Regions from separate parts of the Exiguobacterium sp. UBA6309 genome, predicted to be linked through region 3. Evidence: riboswitches for the same ligand, from Rfam matches in the RefSeq annotation. Region 3 holds a riboswitch; each other region holds the start of a gene.
What was found. Region 3 has a riboswitch for S-adenosylmethionine ahead of B3M90_RS03355 (2,3-diketo-5-methylthiopentyl-1-phosphate enolase). Riboswitches for the same ligand answer to the same signal wherever they lie in the genome.

Region 1 (5,150 bases), on a different contig from region 3:
AGCGTTCCACAAACCAAAACGGTTCTTTGGTGCGGCGCGAAACATCGAACATGGTGGCAGTTTGACGATTCTTGCGACGGCACTCGTCGAGACGGGATCCCGCATGGATGACGTCATCTATGAGGAATTCAAAGGAACAGGAAACATGGAGCTACATCTCGATCGTAAGCTGTCGGAACGCCGAATCTTCCCGGCAATCGACATTCGCAAATCAGGTACGCGGAAGGAAGAACTCTTGCTTCCGAAAGAGCAACTCGATGCGCTCTGGACGATTCGTCGGACGATGAACGAGTCGAACGAGTTCGTCGATACGTTCCTGCGTAAGATTCGCGACACGAAAAATAATGAAGAATTTTTTGCTGAACTTGAGAAAGAAAAGAAGAAGACGGTCCGACGTGCACCTGCTAAACCGCGTACCGTCAAGAAGGAAACGACGACGGAAAAATAACTATTGCGACGCGTAAAAAAATCGTTTAGTATAGGAAGGTAACTTACTCTGGCTCAGCAAATGGACCAGGGCGGAAGGAGAGAAATCAACCATGAAACAAGGAATTCACCCTAACTACAACAAAGTAGTATTTATGGATTCAACGACTGAGTACAAATTCTTAAGCGGTTCTACTCGTTCTTCGAACGAAACGATCACTTGGGAAGATGGTAACGAGTACCCACTCATCCGTGTGGATGTGTCTTCAGACTCGCACCCATTCTATACAGGTCGTCAAAAGTTCAACGCGGCAGATGGTCGTGTCGATCGCTTCAACAAAAAATACGGCCGCAAGTAATTACTTGCCGGTTCTTAAAAAGCAGCCTGCCTCCATTACGGAAGCAGGCTGTTTTTGTATAGGCTGAATTGCGAACGGTACGTAAGGTACGTCTTTAAGACGAACGAGAAAGCAATCCCGCCGACAATCCCGATCAAGTACGGCATGGCTTCTGGATGTGCCAAGATGTAGTCGACGACTTTGTGGAACGAGATATGACGACCAACAAAGTAGCCGGCGCCCAAGAACACACTGACCCAAATCAAAGCACCTGTATACGCGTAACTCGCAAAAATGCGAAACGGCATTTTTGAAACACCTGCAAAAAAGGCAGAGAGTTGGCGAAGACCAGGTATGTAGTAACCGATGATCAAGACCGATTTGCCGTAACGACGAAATCCGGCTTCAGCGGAGAGAATGTGTTTTTCTGAGATGCGCATCTTTGGTCCGACGCGATGCAACAGGGGCATGCCGAGTTTTAAGCCCAGCACGTAGCTAATCGTCATTCCGATGCAACTGCCAGCGTAAGCGGCAAGAATCGTACCGAACAGCGGTAGATTGCCTTGATGCATCCAAAAACCGGACAGGACGAGCAAGGTCTCATCAGGAACCGGCAATCCCACGATACCACCTGCGAGAAGGACGGAAAGACCAAGGGCGCCATATTGGTGCAGAATGTCATGTAAGAGATGAGGAATCGGGGACACCTTCTTTCGCGAGAATCTTCTTCTTTAGTGTACAGGAAATGGATGAAGGTTGGAATGAAAGGACAAAAATTCTAGGTAAAGAAAAAATGAATTTTGATTTCCGGAAGTCAACCCTTTTTCTCAATACCGTTTCGAGCTATACTCGTTAAAGTGACTATTTTTAGAGGACGGTGTCGGACGATGATGCATGTAATAAATCAGTACGGCTGGATCGAAGTAATTTGTGGTAGTATGTTTTCCGGGAAATCGGAAGAGTTGATTCGTCGTGTCAGACGGGCACAGTACGGCAAACTGCCCGTTCAAGTATTCAAGCCGGCAATCGACGACCGGTACCATGAAGAGCATGTCGTCTCTCACATCGGAAATTCCATCGTGGCGATTCCAATGGCGACGAGTCGTGATCTCTATGCAGCAGTAGCGGAAGAAACACAAATTGTCGGAATTGATGAAGTTCAATTCTTTGATGATGAGATCGTTCAAGTCATCGAAGCACTTGCGCAAGACGGAAAACGCGTCATTTGTGCAGGACTCGATCAGGATTTCCGGGCAGAGCCATTTGGCAAGATGCCGGAATTACTGGCGCGCGCAGAATTTGTGACGAAACTTCAGGCGATCTGTCTCTCATGTGGCGATCCGGCTTCCCGGACACAACGTTTGATTGATGGAAAACCAGCGAACTATGATGATCCGATCATTTTAGTCGGCGCTTCAGAATCGTATGAGCCACGGTGCCGCCACTGCCATGAAGTGCCAGGAAAGCCGAAGCCGCTCCAAACGATGCAACACCAAAAAGGATAAACAAAAAAGACGAACCGATGATGGTCGTCCTTTGATGTAACAGCTGTTCGCTTCTAAGTGAAGACGAATAGCTGTTTTTTTTATCCCGTTTCCTGTGAGAAACGACTCGAGCGTTCGATGAAACGAATCGTCTCACGCACGATCAAATCCTGATCATGATCGAGGGTCGCGACGTGGTACGAGTTGAGGAGACAGTAGATTCGTTTATCATTCGTCCCGATGTGCTGGTGCAGATAATCCGAGCTCGACGGCGGAACGACGTGATCGGTCGCCGAGTAGAGAATCAATGTCGGCAGGAGAATGGATCCGAGGCGTCCTTTTGTCTCATCCATTAGACGGACGAGTTCGAACGCACAACGGATCGGAACGAGGTCATAAATGATTTCGAAGGCTGCTCGCTTAATGTCCGGTGCCCCTTCCGGTAAGTACTGTGGACCGTCCTCGAACGAAAGTGCTTCATAGGATGGAACGGAGAGAGCGGCATTGATCGTAATGATGCCTGAAAATGGAATCCCGTCAGCGGCGAGCGATAGTGCGAGCGTCGCGCCCATTGATTGACCGATGACGAAGACTTGATCGCATGTTTCTTGTAAACGTGCATAGCCGTCTTGCAGGCTTTGCTTCCAACATCGAGCAGTCGATTGTTCAAACTCGCGGACGTTCGTTCCATGTCCACGTAAGCGCGGGGCATAGACGGTAAAACCTTCGGCAGCAAATGCCTCACCGACGTCCCGGACACTCTGCGGAGTGGCGTTAAAACCATGACAGATTAGAATGCCGATCGGTCCACCTTGAAGATAAAATGCTTCAGCACCAGTCAATACAGGATAGTTCATCATTACTATTTTTCCTCCATTCATGAAAAAAACTCGTCGACGTCACTGCTTGGACGCCCACGAGTTTTTCACCGTATCATCCAAAGCCGCGCTTTGCTGGTCGGAGCACCTTACAGATTGCAGGTTGCCGTGAAGTCATAGAGCCAGGTCTCTCGTTCACTCTTGATAAATATCATATTGGAATTGTCGGATTAATCATTGAAACGATGGTAGCACGACCGAAAATGACTTGTCAAATCGTTCTTGACGAATCATGATCCGTTCAGTAAGCTAACTCATAACTTGTTCATCCATCGATATGCGCCAAATGGATTATTTTTGAAAAGTTGGTTGACTTTTAAAGGTTCGACCCGTAATGTAAAAATTAGTTTTACGACATAAGCAACAACACAACAACACACATACGAATTTCATACCGCAATACTTATCCAGAGAGGTGGAGGGACTGGCCCTACGAAACCTCGGCAACAGACTCATTATGAGCACTGTGCCAATTCCATCAGACAGATGTCTGAGAGATGAGTGGAGTGGATTCTGCCACTGTGCGGATCCAGGTCTCTTCTTGTTTCTCAAGAAGGGGCCTTTTTTGTTGAACGAAGGGGGAAAACGGAATGATTGCATTTCATCAAGTCAAAAAAACGTACGTCACGAAAGATCAGACGATTGCAGCGCTCGACGGTGTCGACCTGACGATCGAAAAAGGTGAAATCTTTGGGGTCATCGGTTTTAGCGGTGCCGGAAAAAGTTCACTGCTCCGCTGCGTCAATCTGTTAGAACGACCGACGTCAGGAACGGTGACGGTCGATGGGGAAGATTTAACGCAACTGTCTCCGAAAAAGTTACGCCAAGCAAAACAACGGATCGGGATGATCTTTCAGCACTTCAATCTGTTGAATGCGAACACGGTCTTTACGAATGTCGCGAAACCACTCGTTCTCGCAGGCGTCAAGAAAGACGAAATTCGCCGCCGGGTGACGGAGTTACTCGAATTCGTCGATCTCGCGGACAAAGCAGATCATTATCCGGATCAATTGTCGGGTGGGCAGAAACAGCGCGTTGGTATCGCCCGGGCACTCGCGACGCAACCTTCCGTCCTTTTATGTGACGAAGCGACGTCAGCACTTGATCCCCAAACGACACATCATATTCTTCAGTTATTAAAACGGATCAATGCCGAGTACGGGATAACGATTCTCTTGATCACCCACGAGATGGGCGTCATCCGGGAGATTTGCGACCGGGTCGCCGTCATTGAAGCTGGAAAGTTGATCGAGTCAGGAACGGTCTTTGATGTCTTTTCAAACCCGCAGACTGAGACAGCGAAAAATTTCGTTCGCTCCGTCATGCATGACGAGATTCCAGCGTCGATTCGTCAGTTGATCGAGTCCCGGAATGCGAATCCAATCTATAAGATTCACTTCCTTGGACATCACACCGGACAACCACTCTTATCGCAAGTCGCAAAACGCTTCGACGTCGATGTCAATATCCTGCACGGTAGCATCACGGAGTTGCAGGATACGCCGTTCGGCACATTACTCGTTGAACTGATCGGTGAGACGACAGAAGTGAAACGAACGTTACAGTACATCGATCAGGCGCAGGTAACCGTTGAGGAGGTGCTCGCTGATGCTAGTTAACTACAGTGATATCTGGACAGCATTCTTGCAGACGATGACGATGGTATCCGTTTCGCTCTTGTTCTCGACCTTGATCGGCTTACCACTCGGTATCCTGCTTGTCGTCACGCGAAAAGGAGCGTTACTTGAAAATGTTCCGTTGTTCACGTTCTTCAACAGTATCGTCAATATTTTCCGCTCGATTCCGTTCATCATCTTACTTGTTGCGATCATCCCGTTGACACGGTTGATCGTCCAGACGTCGATCGGAACAGAAGCCGCCATCGTTCCACTCGTCTTTTATGCCGCCCCGTATATGGCACGGCTGATCGAGAGTTCCTTACTTGAAGTCGACAAAGGTGTCCTTGAGGCAGCAGAAGCGATGGGGGCGACGCCATTCCAAACGATTTTCCGCTTCCTTCTGCC
Region 2 (5,150 bases), on a different contig from region 3:
ATAAATCGTATACGAATCGATAAGATATGAAAAAACGGATTCCCCAGTGCGGGAATCCGTTTTTTCATGCATTGTTCTTCTTTTGTTTCGCTGCCTCTTCTTCGACACGTTGCAACAAGCCTTGAACAATTTTCTCGTTTTCTCGTTCGCCACCGAGTGACAAGAGACTTTTCCCAACGAAGTTCACTCCTTCATTTTTTCCTGTATAAATCAACAGACAACGATCGTGTCCAAGTGGTTTGAGCGTAAACGTCATCTCGATCTTGAATATTTTAGCCAATGTGAATCCAATCGTATTTTGCTTGAAGTCAGGCTCGTTCGTATAGGCTAAATCGGTCACGATATAGGTTTCGAGTCGATTACCCTGCATGTATGTTTGACGATACGTCGAACCGACGACACCCGGTTTTCGTTCAATCACCTCGTGCTGGACGACGTTTGGAATCAAACGCTGCAATCGCGTGTGATCAAACAAGTGCCATGCTTCCTCAATCAGGATGTCGAGCTGTCGTTCTTCTCTCCACGTAATCATAGATCCGCCCCCTTCTTTCTATAGAAATACCCCATCATCCGGTCTTGTAACGTCCGGTGACAGGGCGGAAGCCGATTCTTATTTTACTGTACTTGTTTCAAGTGCTGTTCCGAGGAACTTGGCCAGTTCGAGCATACCGTAGCGTCCTGCAGCTGCCTCAGCATCCGAATTGTAATTCGTATTCGTATTGACGTCATACGTATAGATCGTACCTGACGCATCCTTAATGAACTCGATGCCTGCGACCGCGATTTGGTTCGCTTGGAGGAATGCTTCATACTTTTGGATGATCGGGTCATCGAAGCCTTCAACGATTTGGAACTTCATCGGCGTTTGTGGCGCTTCTTCACCAACTGGGCAGAACAAGTCGTCGATCACACATGCATCCGCTGGGCAAAGCTCAAAACCTTCTGATGTATCGACTCGAACCGCGTAGACGAACTTTCCACCTACGAATTCACAGCGCGTGATGTACGGTTCTGGTGCTTGGATATACTCTTGAATCAATGTGATGCCATCGACTGGTTCGTCGAATGTCGGACCATCGAGGTAAGCTTCAAGTGCTTCAATCGAATGGAATAACTGGACGCCGAGACCTTTCCCGGCACGGTTGTGTTTCGTGATGAATGACGAAACACCGATCTCTTTTGCTGCTTGTACGATTTGATCGCGTCCGACGGCAGCCGTCGTCTTCGGTACACGAATCCCAGCCTTCCGCAACGCCGTGTATTGATTGACTTTGCTGACTTCAAGACGAAGCGCACGCGTTCCGTTAAAGACGGTCCGGTCATGCTCTTCTAACCAAGCGAGGACCCCTTCCGTCAACTCCGGCGCGTAACGATGCCCCCGCGTATGCGAAGACGCACTCATACGACTGTAAAAGACACCTTCTGGCGGCAGTTCATCTAACGGTACGATTCCTTCATTTAAGTGCCACTGCTCGTACGGCAACTTGAGTTCTTCGAGACGTTTGATGAGATGATCCGTCCATTCTTGGTTTTCGTGGAGAATATGAATTTTTGTCATGATTGTTGACCTACCTTTCGTTTCGCTTCGACCAGTGGCATTACGTCACGGGCAAAGCGTTCCATTTCTTCAAGTTGTGGTGAGAATTGTAACAAGAGCAACGTGACACCAACGGCTTCGAACGCTAGAATCCGTTCGGCAATCTGTTCTGGTGTTCCGATCAAGTTCGGTCGCAGACCACGGTTCGAGACGGAATAATCATTTCGTTCGACCTGTTGTTCGAGTTGCGATTTACTGATGAAATCTTGATAACCGGCATAACCGGCGCTGTCTTCCTTAACGTCCGTGATGCGTTGCCACTCAAGAAGCGCTTCTTCTTCCGTATCCCGACAAATGATGTAGGCAGCAAGACCGAAGCTCTCAAGCGGTGCGTGTCCCGTCGCTTCCCGGCGTACTTTCATATCATTAATTTTATGAGCTACTTCTTCAACAGTGCCTCCATGCATGACGTAGGCATCACAATGTTCGACGATCGTCCGTTTTCCGGCTTCACTCTCTCCACCAGCGTAGAGCTTAATCCCCGGACGCTGGACGGGTTTCGGATGGAGTTCTGCCTGTTCGATCGTGTAGTGATGACCGAAGAAGCTGTACGGTGACGCATCTGCCCATAGTCCTTTCATGACCGTGACGAACTCTTCCGTCCGGGCATAGCGCTCATCATGTGCAGTAAAAATACCGTTGTATTGTTTTGCTTCTTCTGCCCACCAGGCTGAGACGACATTGAGCGTAAATCGCCCTCCACTCAACTGATCGATGTTTGCCGCCATCTTCGCCGTCGTCGCTGGATTATGGAACCCGGGACGAACCGCTGTCATGATCTCAAGGCGTTCTGTTGTTGCAGCAATCGCCGCTGCCGTTGTCCATGCCTCAAGACTCGGTTCCTTGATGCCTTTGATATCGTTCAAGTTCAATTCCGCAATCAACGTCGTCGAGAAGCCGATGCGTTCAGCTGTTTGTGCGACTTGTTTCGCATAATCGAATGTTGCTGGCATCTGTTCATCCTCGACGTTACGTAACCATCCCCCAAAAATCGGTAACCAAAAACCATACTCCACTCCATCGTCCCCCTTATCATAAAAAAACGCTCTTTTCGAAGTTCGAAAAGAGCGACGGTATCTTGTCCTGTCCGCTCTTATCTTCAGAAGGTATTCCTTCCTGGAAGTAGCACCTTCCGCCATAGCGGGGTTGCTGAAGTGTCTTCGGGCCAGTCCCTCGACTTCTCTAGATAAGATGTGTTGCATTCATCGTACAGAATTCATTGAACTAAAGCAACCATTAAACCGTCTTTTCCTATCGGATTTATTTCAAAGAAAAATCCCGACGTAGTGTCGGGATTCCGGATTAATATGGTGCGACGAAATCTGATGTTGGCTCTGGTGCTTGTTCACCACGAACACGATCATAGAATTTGGCAAGCGTGACGCTGAAGTATGGTCCAACCCATAAGACAGCAAGACCAAGTGTAACGATTACAAGTAATGCCCAACCAATGAATGATAGGAAGAGTAAGAATGCTTCCATCTTATGACCATCCATGAGTTGGCGTGAACGCGTGATGGCCTCGAGGATACCGATCGATGGTTCATCTCGAAGGATGTAGAACGTCAACAAGTAAGAGAATGACTTGATGATACCAGGGATGATTAAGAGTAACGTCCAGAGCGCGATAAAGATGAACTGAACAATGGCCAGCCCCACCACTTTCAGGAACATACCATATGGCTCAAACAAATCCGTCACTTTCGTTTCTTCGCCACGAGCAATCGACATGGCAATCCATGTCCAACCGACTCCTACTGGAATCAATAAAATCGACACCAATGATACAACGAGATCTATACTACTAGACGGCTCATCGATATCCGATCCAAATAAATTAGGAACACCCTGAATAATACTAAACAGCAGAAAAGCTAGGACTGCAAATCCCCAACGACCCCTGAGCGACTCCTTCGCTGCTTTTTTTAATTGAGATGACATGAGTAAGGTCCTCCTTAAAAAATAAGTTCTCACCTTACTCTACGGCTTAAAATTTCTAATGTTTCACTCTTTTTTCAATAATTTCCCGTCTCGTTGCTGGTTGAGCCAAGCACGCTCAAGTTGTCGTCCACATGTTAGAACGAACGTTGAACATCGAAGCGCTTCATCGCAAACGAAATGTCATGTTTTTCGTCTATGTACGCTGATATATCTCCACAGCCGGATCCTGACGCTTGTATTTCGCGACGATGACGATCAAAACCGTGATGATCACAAGCAGGAACCAAGAAGACAATTTTCCAAGATCAACGACTGCCCAGCCTCCTTCCTGATGCGGATAGACCCAGCCTTTAAAGAACGTCACGATGTTCTCCGCAATCCAAATGAAAAAGGCAATCAGTAAAAAGGATAGGACGAGCGGCATCCGGTAGATCGTCTGCTCGATCGTAAAATGAACCCATGACTTATAGAAGACAAGGACGACGAGGACCATCAATAGCCAGCGTGCATCGAAGATCCAATGGTGGGTGAAGAAGTTGAGATAGACGAGACTGCCTACGCTGATCGCAAGCCAAGGCGGTGGAAATGCTGTGAAGCGTAAATGAAATCTTCGGAACGCTTGACAGACATAACTTGCGACACTTGCATACATGAATCCTGCATACAAGGGAACACCAGCCACTTTCGTTAGAGCCTGTTCCGGATAACTCCAAGACCCAACGTTCACTTTGAACAGTTCAAGTGCTAGACCAATCACGTGAAAGAGTAAGATCAGTTTGAACTCTTCCAGCGTTTCATAACGCGTGACAAGTAAGACGATTTGGACGAGAAGACACCATAGCAACAGGAGATCGTATCGCGCGATCGGTTCAGCAGGAAGATAACGTGAAAGAGCAAGCGCTGCGAAAATCATGACGGGAAAGACGCAACAGACGGCTTCTATGTATGTAAAACGAATCAGGTGCCGGATCGCTTTCATCCTGTCATCTCCTTTTTTCTTCAGTATACGTTTCTCTTTCGACCTTCCCCTCCTTCTTAAGATGGAAAAAACGGAAAATTTCGTCTTTCTTCTTCTACTTTCCTCATGATACAGTTAACGAATCAATTATTTTTAAGAAATGAGGTGTTAGACATGACGCGTCATCGTGCTTCCTGGTTATTACGCGCTACGTTAAAGTGGGGACTCTTCCTACTCGGTTTATTTTTACTCGCTCTCGGCTCATCGATGATGATCACGGCTGAACTCGGTGTCTCGACGTGGGATGTATTACATCTTGGTCTCCAAAAGAAGACGCCGCTATCCGTCGGAACGATCATCTTGCTTGTCGGTCTATTACTCGTTTTCGTGAAGTACGCGTTAGACCGCGTCACACCGCAAATCGGAACGCTCGTCAACGCGATTTTCGTCGGTGTCTTCATGAATCTTGTTCTTGGTTCTCATCTCTTACCTTCTTTTGAGTCGATCTGGTTGAATACGCTCTGGCTGATTTTCGGTATCTTCATCATTGGGATGGGCGCTGGTCTGTATGTCGCTGTTGGATACGGGGCCGGTCCACGTGATGGGTTGACGCTGACACTTGCAGAGCGCTTCGGAACGTCAATTCGTCTGATG
Region 3 (5,150 bases):
AAACGCCGGGTTGAAGACAGCGACGCCTCCCGGTGCTGTCGCGACACCTTGGACAGTCGTCACTTCCTGCGGATCACGTTCTTCGATTTCGATCGCGTCTCCGGAAACGAGCGAGAAGTCGAACGTCGAGAGCGGTGCTGCGACGTAAAACGGAATACCAAAAGCTTGCGCGAGCAGTGCCAATTGGAACGTCCCGATCTTATTCGCCGTATCTCCGTTTCGTGTAATGCGGTCGGCACCGACGATGATCGCATCGATCTGTTTTTCTTTCAGCGTATGGGCGACCATGTTGTCCGTAATTAACGTGACATCGATGCCGGCACGTTGCAGCTCCCATGTCGTCAATCGTGCTCCCTGCAGTAACGGTCGCGTCTCACTCGCAAAAACGGATAATTCGATGCCGCGTTCTTTTGCGATGTAGAACGGCGCAAGTGCCGTTCCATAAGCAGCGGTCGCAATCGATCCAGCATTACAAATCGTTAGGATCCGGTCGCCTGACTGGAACAATTCCAGTGCATGAATCCCGATTTGACGTGACGTCTGCGCATCCTGGTCGTATAAGGCGACCGTCCGTTTTTCCAACCGTTCGCGAATCACTTCTACCGACGTCCCGTCTTGAATGATTGGATTCAATTGATCGAGGACATTTCGCAAGTTGACGGCCGTCGGTCGTGTCGCGAGTAACGTCGCCGATGTCTCAAGCAAGGCTTGCTTGTAGACCGGTAGCTCTGCTTCAAAGCGGTACGCTTCTTGAACGAGCACGAATCCACCGAATAAGCTGATCGCAGGTGCGCCCCGGACACGTAGTTGTTTAATCGCCTCAACCGCTTGCGCGAGATCAGCAATGACTTCATAGTGCTCTTCTTGCGGTAGACGTGTCTGATCGAGAATCGTCAAGACACGATCTTCGTAACGGATACTTTGAACGAATGTAGTCATCGGCTCAGTTCCTCCGTTACGTCAAAGTTTCGTAAATCATCGAATGTCCGGCATTCTGTACGGCGTTTGATTAACGCCGCTCCTAGACGAAGAGCGTGACGTTTCCGCTCTAAGCGTTCCGTCGTTGAATCGATTGATTCTAAATCAGCGACCGGTGCAAGGCCGATCGTCCGCCGAATCAATTCGCAACCGGCAAAGCCAAGGGCATCCTGCAAGATCGTGCTCAGTACATCGTCGACGAGCCCCGATGCCCGGAATGGTTCGACGGCTTCCCGTTCCCATAATGCACGGAACGTTGAAGCAAACGTCAGCCAGAACGTATCGATATCCTTGATTCGGGCGCCACGTCGTGTAGGGTAATCCGGATATGCCGCGAAGAATAGATGCGCAATGAACTGCCCGACATCGAATCCGAATGGACCATAAAAGGCGAATTCAGGGTCGATGACTTTCGTTTCCGTCGCCGAGGCGAAGATGCTTCCTGTATGTAGATCGCCGTGCAGCAATGCATCTCCTTTCGTGATGAAGAGCGCTTCGAGTTTTGCGACTTCGCGTTTCAACTCATCGTCTGCCCATAGACGTGCCACCTCTTCTTCGAGTCCGGCTTCAATCTCGTTCGTCTCCGCGTCATGAAACGGATCCGTGAAGATTAATTTTTCCGTGATGTCGCACAAGTCTGGATTGTAGTACGTTCGGGCGACACGTTTCTTTTCAACCGGACCAAGCGCAAAGTCCGATGTATGGAATAACGTCCGAGCGAGATAAGAACCGATATGTTCCGCAAGCAACGGATACTGTTCACCTGCGAGTAAACCACTTCGAACGATCGTCAGATGTGAAAGATCTTCCATGACCGTATATGCCTCTTCATGACTAGCATGAAAAACACGTGGCACGAACGGTACGGCATGCCGTGCGAATTCACGGAGTGCGGATTGCTCGATCCACGCTCGTTCGAGCGATAACGGCCAGCTCTCCCCGACGACCTTCGCATATGGTAATGCTTGTTTTAAAATCAAGCGATGTTCGCCTTCTCGAATCCGAAAGACGAGGTTGAGGTTCCCGTCGCCAATCTCTTCTGCTTCGACGGCTCCATCGCCGATCAGTCCTAATGTCCGAACACAATCAATCGCGTCCTGTTCTGTGAATGCTTTATATGTCATCTCAGTTTCCCCCTATGTGATACACGAAAAAGCGCCTCTTTTCGTCATCGAAAAGAGGCGCAGAAAAGTCACTGCGTCCTCTTATCTCTCAGACGAAACGTCTGTTGGATGTAGCACCGTGCCCAGTGGTCGGTTGCTGCGGCGTCATCGGGCCAATTCCCTCTGCCAACTCGCGATAAGAGTCGTATGTAGTTGTCGTGTGTGATATTGATTTGAATCTTACGCAATCGACTTCCTCGCTGTCAAATCGAAATCAAGCAGAAACGGATATCATTTTTAAGTCATCTATAGAAAGAGTATTTTCAAAAAAATAAATTTTCTAAAAATAGTTTGACAAGTGGCGATTCTCATGTAAAAATTGCAATTAGATTTCACAATTTCATCCAATTCTTATCAAGAGCAGACGGAGGGACAAGCCCTACGATGTCGCAGCAACCGACCTTTTGGCACGGTGCTAATTCTTGCAGCTACTAAGCTGACAGATAAGAGTCCACGTTCGAATCATTCATGGTCTCTTGTCGCTGACGAGAGACCATTTTTTTGTTGAAGGAGGAAAGACATGGCTTATATCACTGCTACTTATCAATTGACTGCCCGTGATCGACTCGAGCAGCGCGCTGAACAACTCGCGCTTGGTCTGACAGTCGGTTCTTGGACGGAACTGAATCATCTCGAACAACAACAACTTGCCTCGTTCAAAGGGGAAGTCGTACATACCGAAGAGCGCGATGGCAAAGGATATATCACGATTCGTTACCCGGAACATAACGTATCGCGCGACTTTTCTGCGATTCTGACGACCGTCTTCGGGAAACTCTCACTCGACGGTGAAATCAAATTAACGGAATTGCTACTACCCGATACATTTACGTCGGACTTTCCAGGTGCAAAGTTCGGGATCGAAGGGGTCCGTTCCTTGATCGGTGTCGAAGATCGCCCACTATTAATGAGCATCTTCAAAGGAGTCATCGGACGCGATTTATCGTTCCTTCGTGATCAACTCGAAGGACAACTCGCTGGTGGGATCGATCTCGTCAAAGACGATGAGATCCTATACGACAATCCATTGACACCAACGATTGACCGGGCACGGATCGGACGTGAGGTCATCGATGCTCACTTCCAACGGACCGGTAAACGTGCGTTATATGCGATCACACTCAGCGGTCCTGTCTTTACGCTCAAGGATCAAGCCAAGCGATTGATTGATGCTGGAGCGACTGCTTTCTTGCTGAATACCTTCACATACGGACTCGACGTCTTACGCGAACTGGCAAGTGATCCGGAAATCAACGTTCCGATTTTCAATCATCCGGCATATAGCGGTGCGTTGATCGCTAGCCCGAATCACGGAGTCGCAGCTCCTGTCTTACTCGGCACATTACCGCGCGCTGCTGGAGCAGACTTGACGCTATTCCCGTCTCCTTACGGCAATGTCGCTTTGCCAAAGGATGTCGCCCGTGGTATCGCGGTCGAAGCGACCCGTCTCGGTCAGACGAAATCAATCTTCCCGGTTCCTTCAGCCGGTATTCATCCTGGACTCGTCGCTCAACTCGTACGAGACTTCGGGATCGATTCCGTCATCAACGCCGGCGGCGGCGTACATGGTCATCCGCAAGGTGCTGCGGCTGGTGTCATTGCTTTCCGTCAGGCACTCGATGCGGCACTCGCAAATGAATCCCTATCGACGGCAGCATCGCGTCATGAAGAATTACGAATTGCCCTCGACGCTTGGGGGATCAAGTCATGACCGTACGGATTCTTTGTGACTTCGACGGGACGGTGACGACACAGGATAACATCATCGCACTCATGCAGGCATTTGCGCCAGCGAGTGACTTCGAACCGTTAAAACGCGGTGTACTCGACCGGACGTTATCGATTCAGAGTGGTGTCGGGCAAATGTTCGCACTTCTGCCGTCTGACGGAAAAACAGCCTATCTTGACTTTTTGTTGGAGCGTGCAGTCATTCGCGACGGATTTTCGGAGTTACTGCAGTACAGTCGTCGTCAAGGCATCGATTTTTCGATCGTCAGCGGTGGAATGGACTTTTTCGTCGAACCAATCTTAGCGCCATTCCTCGACCAAGAACAGATTTACTGTAGCGTCGCTGATTTTAGTGGTCCATTCGTCCATATCGATTGGCCAAACGCCTGCGATACCCATTGCACGAACGGGTGCGGCTGTTGTAAAACGTCCGTTGCCCGGACACTACGTAAAGACGGTGACGTCATCATCGTCATCGGCGACTCGGTGACGGACTTCGAACTCGCAAAACAAGCGGATCGTGTCTATGCCCGTGATTATCTGATCACGTTGTGTGAAGAGAACGATATCGCCTATACACCGTTTGAGACGTTCCACGATATCGTTCATGATTTAACACGAGCGGAGGTGACAACATGACATTCATGCGACGGTATGAAGAGCTACGCGCCATCAAACAAGAGCTTGCGGCGCGCGATTGGTTCCCTGGTACGAGTGGCAATCTCGCCATCCGGACATCCGGTGTCCCGGTTGAATTCCTTGTGACGGCAAGCGGAAAAGATAAACGGCAGACGACTCCTGACGACTTCGTTCATGTCGATGCGACCGGTCAATTGATCGGTGAGCAATCCGGGCGTCCTTCTGCTGAGACATTGCTCCATGTCGAAGTGTTCAACCGAACGAACGCCGGATGTTCCCTGCATGTCCATACGATTGCGAACAATGTGATTTCGGAGTTATATGGCGATCAAGGAAGTATCACCTTCTCCGGTCAAGAAATCATCAAGGCACTCGGTCACTGGGAAGAAGATGCGACGGTCACGGTGCCGATCATTCCGAATCACGCGGACATCCCGACACTCGCTGCTGCTTTTGCGCCATATGTCACAGCGGACAGCGGTGCCGTCCTGATTCGCAATCACGGAATCACGGTCTGGGCACCGACCGCCTTTGAAGCAAAGAAACACCTCGAAGCCTTCGAGTTTTTATTCAACTATACGTTGACGTTGCAATCATGCCGTCAATCTATCTATTAAAAGGAGGAATCATCTCATGGCAACA

Region 1: another riboswitch for S-adenosylmethionine. It lies ahead of B3M90_RS12835 (alpha/beta hydrolase); the one in region 3 lies ahead of B3M90_RS03355 (2,3-diketo-5-methylthiopentyl-1-phosphate enolase).
Region 2: another riboswitch for S-adenosylmethionine. It lies ahead of B3M90_RS05965 (LLM class flavin-dependent oxidoreductase); the one in region 3 lies ahead of B3M90_RS03355 (2,3-diketo-5-methylthiopentyl-1-phosphate enolase).

What each region holds. Positions count from the first base shown of each region.
Region 1 covers NZ_DJTL01000037.1:60-5,209, reverse strand. The annotation lists gene rho (transcription termination factor Rho) at 1-448, shown strand, start outside; gene B3M90_RS12850 (type B 50S ribosomal protein L31) at 540-785, shown strand; gene B3M90_RS12845 (DedA family protein) at 821-1,471, opposite strand; gene B3M90_RS12840 (thymidine kinase) at 1,655-2,269, shown strand; gene B3M90_RS12835 (alpha/beta hydrolase) at 2,350-3,108, opposite strand; SAM riboswitch class I at 3,176-3,277, opposite strand; SAM riboswitch class I at 3,527-3,630, shown strand; gene B3M90_RS12830 (methionine ABC transporter ATP-binding protein) at 3,717-4,745, shown strand; partial or broken gene B3M90_RS12825 (methionine ABC transporter permease) at 4,735-5,150, shown strand, end outside.
Region 2 covers NZ_DJTL01000020.1:93,402-98,551, reverse strand. The annotation lists gene B3M90_RS05975 (hypothetical protein) at 65-532, opposite strand; gene B3M90_RS05970 (ATP-grasp domain-containing protein) at 611-1,558, opposite strand; gene B3M90_RS05965 (LLM class flavin-dependent oxidoreductase) at 1,555-2,613, opposite strand; SAM riboswitch class I at 2,688-2,790, opposite strand; gene B3M90_RS05960 (DUF975 family protein) at 2,900-3,538, opposite strand; gene B3M90_RS05955 (DUF817 domain-containing protein) at 3,732-4,517, opposite strand; gene B3M90_RS05950 (YczE/YyaS/YitT family protein) at 4,671-5,150, shown strand, end outside.
Region 3 covers NZ_DJTL01000012.1:13,946-19,095, forward strand. The annotation lists gene mtnA (S-methyl-5-thioribose-1-phosphate isomerase) at 1-939, opposite strand, end outside; gene mtnK (S-methyl-5-thioribose kinase) at 936-2,102, opposite strand; SAM riboswitch class I at 2,181-2,284, opposite strand; SAM riboswitch class I at 2,490-2,591, shown strand; gene B3M90_RS03355 (2,3-diketo-5-methylthiopentyl-1-phosphate enolase) at 2,662-3,852, shown strand; gene B3M90_RS03360 (2-hydroxy-3-keto-5-methylthiopentenyl-1-phosphate phosphatase) at 3,849-4,508, shown strand; gene B3M90_RS03365 (methylthioribulose 1-phosphate dehydratase) at 4,505-5,125, shown strand; gene B3M90_RS03370 (1,2-dihydroxy-3-keto-5-methylthiopentene dioxygenase) at 5,142-5,150, shown strand, end outside.